DNA from 2 places in the Streptomyces sp. NPDC012769 genome. Region 1 is predicted to be linked to the other one. Evidence: riboswitches for the same ligand, from Rfam matches in the RefSeq annotation. Region 1 holds a riboswitch; the other holds the start of a gene.
What was found. Region 1 has a riboswitch for S-adenosylmethionine ahead of thrC (threonine synthase). Riboswitches for the same ligand answer to the same signal wherever they lie in the genome.
Positions count from the first base shown of each region.

Region 1 (2,387 bases):
TACGGGCCGTCCGCCGGGTTGCCGATCGCCAGCGACTTGGCGATGGTGTTCGGCTTCTGCGGGCGGACCACGTCGTGACCGGCCTTGAACGCGGCGGAGACCGGGGAGCAGCCCTCGGCCTGGGCGCCGAAGATCTTGTACGGCTTGTCCTCGACCAGGCCGAGCTTGATGAGCTCCTGGAGACCCTTGTCGATCTTCGTGAGCTGCGAGCCCGAGGCGATCGGGATGACCAGCTGGTCCGGGATGACCCAGCCGAGCTGCTCGCAGATCTCGTACGCGAGCGTCTTGGAGCCCTCGCCGTAGTACGGGCGGAGGTTGACGTTCACGAAGCCCCAGCCCTCGCCGAGCGGGTCGCCGATGAGCTCCGAGCAGAAGCGGTTGACGTCGTCGTAGTTGCCCTCGATGGCGACGAGGTCACCGCCGTAGACACCGGCCATGACGACCTTGCCCTGCTCCAGGTCGTGCGGGATGAACACGCAGGAGCGGAAGCCGGCCCGGGCGGCGGCGGCGCCGACGGCGCCGGCCAGGTTGCCCGTGGAGGAGCAGGAGAGGGTGGTGAAGCCGAAGGCGCGGGCGGCCTCGATGGCCTGGGCGACGACCCGGTCCTTGAAGGAGTGGGTCGGGTTGCCGGAGTCGTCCTTGACGAACAGCTTGCCGGGCTCGACGCCGATCTCGCGGGCCAGGTTGTCGGCCTGGACGAGCTTGGTCCAGCCGGGGTTCAGGTTGGGCTTCTCGGCGACGTCGGCGGGGACGGGCAGGAGCGGGGCGTAGCGCCAGATGTTGGCGGGCCCGGCCTCGATCTGCTTGCGCAGGGCCTCGGGGTCACCGGTGGGCAGGTCGTAGGCGACCTCGAGCGGGCCGAAACAGAGCTCACAGGCGAAGATCGGGCCGAGCGCGAAGGTCTCACCGCATTCGCGGCAGGAGAGTCCGGACGCGGGACCGAGGTCGACCGGGGTCTGGGGGGTGGCGGTGGTTGCAACCGTCTGTACAGCCATGGAGGCGAGGCCCTTTCTCCTCATCTTCCTCATGACGCATTTCGCCATGAGACGGATTTGGCACCTTCCCTAGCCGGGAGCCTCGCTGGAGGACGAGTAACCGACTGGAGGGTTGCCGGGGCTTCAACGGGCCGTTTCCCTCTGCCCCTCTGGATGAGCGGTATTCGATTGTGGAACGCGGTCGGCACCCCGACATGCATCGGGCATCCGCGTTGTTCAAGACTGTAACCGAAGCCTTCCGAGGTGGAGACGGTCGTCCGATCCGCGAGATGGAGATCACGTTGCTGGAAGAAGTGGAGCGCTGGCTGGCCCGGCGGTCCTGGTCGGTGGCCGACCGTCCGCTGGAGCGGATCCTCGCCGCCAAGCGGGGCACGAAGGTCAGCGTCGTGCTGCCGGCGCTGAACGAGGAGGCGACGGTCGGCGCGATCGTCTCCGTGATCCGCCGCGAGCTGATGACCGGCGCGGTGCCGCTGGTGGACGAGCTGGTGGTGATCGACTCGGGCTCCACGGACCGTACGGCGCAGGTGGCCGCGGCGGCCGGGGCGCGGGTGGTGGCGCGGGACGCGATCCTGCCGCGGATACCGGCGGTGCCCGGCAAGGGCGAGGTGCTGTGGCGGTCGCTGATGGTGACGAGCGGGGACGTGGTCTGCTTCGTCGACGCCGACCTGCGCGACTTCTCGGCGGACTTCGTCTCGGGGATCGTCGGCCCGCTGCTGACCGACCCGGACGTGGCCTTCGTGAAGGCGATGTACGACCGTCCCCTCGGCGACGCCCCCGGTCAGGGCGGCCGGGTGACGGAGCTGGTGGCCCGGCCGCTGCTGAACCTGCACTGGCCGCAGCTGGCCGGTTTCGTCCAGCCGCTGGGCGGTGAGTACGCGGCGCGGCGCTCGCTCCTCGAGCGGCTGCCGTTCCCGGTCGGTTACGGGGTGGAGCTCGGCCTGCTGGTGGACGCGCTCCACACGGTGGGTCTGGACGCGCTCGCACAGGTGGACGTAGGGGTGCGCAAGCACCGGCACCAGGACGGACAGGCGCTGGGCCGGATGGCGGCGGCGATCTACCGGACGGCGCAGCTGCGGCTCTCGCGGGGCCACCTGGTGCGGCCGCGGCTGACCCAGTTCGAGCGGAGCGGCGAGGGCGGCTTCGCGCCACGGACGTACGCGGTGGACACGGAGGAGCGGCCGCCGATGGCGGAGATCGCGGAGTACGCGCGCCGACGCGTGGCGTGACAGCCCGACGCGTGGCGTAACACCGGATGATGATCCTTTCTGCCTAGATTTCCGTTTCATGCGGTGGAGACACGGAATCGGAACGGGAATCCTGCTGGCAGTCCTCGGCCTCGCCGCCGGGGCGCTCTCCCTCACCGGGGCCGCCCCGGCCGAGGCGGCCCGGGAG
Region 1 covers NZ_JBIBCP010000009.1:134,064-136,450, reverse strand. Annotated here, with positions in the region: gene thrC (threonine synthase) at 1-995, opposite strand, end outside; SAM riboswitch class I at 1,013-1,155, opposite strand; gene ACFY7C_RS35175 (glucosyl-3-phosphoglycerate synthase) at 1,277-2,221, shown strand; gene ACFY7C_RS35170 (hypothetical protein) at 2,280-2,387, shown strand, end outside.

Region 2 (2,387 bases), on a different contig from region 1:
CGTCCGGACCATGTACGCGCACGCCAACACCATCGAGGTGCCGGGAGCCACCGTCGACATCGTCGGCACCGGCGGTGACGGCGCCAAGACGGTGAACGTCTCCACCATGTCGGCGATCGTCGTGGCCGGTACGGGTGCCAAGGTCGTCAAGCACGGCAACCGGGCCGCGTCCTCGGCCTCCGGTGCCTCCGACGTCCTGGAGAAGCTCGGCGTCAACCTTGAGCTGACCCCGCGGCGGGTCGCCGAGGTCGCCGAGGAGGCCGGGATCACCTTCTGCTTCGCGGTGAAGTTCCACCCGGCGCTGCGCCATGTGGCGATGGCCCGCAAGGAGCTGGGCATCCGCACGGTGTTCAACTTCCTGGGCCCGCTGACCAATCCGGCAAGGGTCAGGGCCCAGGCCACCGGAGTCGCCGACGCCCGGATGGCCCCGATCGTCGCCGGGGTGCTCGCCGAGCGCGGTTCCTCCGCGCTGGTCTTCCGGGGAGACGACGGCCTGGACGAGCTCACCACCACGGCCACCTCGCGGGTGTGGATCGTCCGGGACGGCACCGTCCGCGAGGAGCACTTCGACCCGCGTGACGTCGGCATCGACCTGGTGCCCGTGGAGGCCCTGCGCGGTGCCGACGCCTCGTACAACGCCGACGTCGCCAGGCGGCTGCTCGCCGGTGAGACCGGTCCGGTACGGGACGCGGTGCTGCTCAACTCGGCGGCGGCGCTGACCGCCCTGGAGCCGGGGGAGGGCACCCTCGTGGAGCAGCTTCGGGCCGGCATGGAGAAGGCGGCCGAGTCCCTCGACTCCGGTGCCGCCCGGCGCGCCCTGGAGCGGTGGGTCGCCGTCAGCAACGCGTAGGTGTCACAGCGCGCGGCCCCGTCCGGAATACGGACGGGGTTGCGCGCCGACGATCAGTTGGCATAGCTTCTGAACCAGGTCATGAGTGACAGCCATCAAGGCCCCGGCCGGCTGTCCGGCAACCCTCCGTCCGTGGCGGGGTGCCCCGGGTGAAGACCAGGCCGTGGACAAAAAGGTCCGCGGCAAGCGCGGACCCCTGCAATCCCTGGGGTCCTTGGTCCTCAAGGGAGCAGTCTCGTGAGCAAGCGAATGCGTTAGGGCCTCGAAGCCCCTTCTTCGTCACCCCCTTTTCCCTTTCCGTGCCTCCGCGGCCGTGTGTCCCGTCGCGTCGAGGCGCTGAATTCGCCTGCCCTGAACGGGAGTTCGCCATGTCCGTGATCACCGCTGCCGCCGACCAGTCCCTTTGTGCCCCTCTGGCCGTTCTGGGCCGGGATGTCACCGTCCCGCTCGTCACCGGCGGCGAGGTCACCTACGCGGCGCTCGACTACGCGGCCAGCGCCCCGGCCCTCCAGCGGGTGTGGGACGACGTCGCCGCGTACGCCCCCTACTACGGCAGCGTCCACCGCGGCGCCGGGTACCTCTCCCAGCTCTCCACCGACCTCTTCGAGAACAGCAGGGTCACCGTCGCCGAGTTCCTCGACTGCCGCCCCGGCGACGAGGTCGTCTTCACCCGCTCCACCACCGACTCGCTCAACCTGCTGGCCCAGGTGCTCCCCGCCGACTGCCAGGTCTTCGTCTTCGAGACCGAGCACCACGCCTCCCTGCTGCCCTGGAGGGACGCCCGCGTCACCTACCTCAACGCGCCGCGCACCCCCGAGCAGGCCGTGGAGACCCTGGAGCGCGCCCTCGCCGAGCGCGACCCGTACGGCCCGGCCCTGGTCTGCGTGACCGGAGCGTCCAACGTGACCGGTGAGCTGTGGCCGGTGCGGGAACTGGCCTCCGCGGCGCATGCGCACGGTGCGCGGATCGTCCTCGACGCCGCCCAGCTGGCGCCCCACCACCCCGTCTCCGTGAGGGAGTTGGACGTCGACTGGGTCGCCTTCTCCGGGCACAAGCTGTACGCGCCGTTCGGCTCCGGCGTCCTCGCCGGCCGGGCCGACTGGCTGCGGGACGCCGAGCCGTACCTCGCCGGCGGCGGCGCCTCCCGCACGGTGGCGCGCCGGGCCGACGGCGGTGTGGACGTGGAGTGGCACACCACCGCGGCCCGGCACGAGGCCGGCTCCCCCAACGTCATCGGCGTCTACTCCATCGCCTCCGCCTGCAAGGCCCTCACCGAGGCCGGCTTCGACCGGCTCGTCGCCCGGGAGCGGCACCTGATCGCGAAGGTCCGCGAGGGCCTGGCCGAGGTGCCCGAGGTGCGGGTCCTGTCGCTCTTCGGCGACGAGGCCCCCCGCGTCGGCGTCATCTCCTTCGTCGTGGAGGGCTGGAACAGCTCCCACTTCGCCGCCGCGCTCTCCGCCGAGTACGGCATCGGGGTCCGCGACGGCCTGTTCTGCGCCCACCCGCTGGTGCGCACCCTGCTCGGCAGCGACCCGCA
Region 2 covers NZ_JBIBCP010000002.1:966,077-968,463, forward strand. Annotated here, with positions in the region: gene trpD (anthranilate phosphoribosyltransferase) at 1-850, shown strand, start outside; SAM riboswitch class IV at 928-1,045, shown strand; gene ACFY7C_RS13440 (aminotransferase class V-fold PLP-dependent enzyme) at 1,219-2,387, shown strand, end outside.
Region 2: it holds a riboswitch for S-adenosylmethionine, as region 1 does, so the genes downstream of both, ACFY7C_RS13440 (aminotransferase class V-fold PLP-dependent enzyme) here and thrC (threonine synthase) in region 1, are expected to answer to the same signal.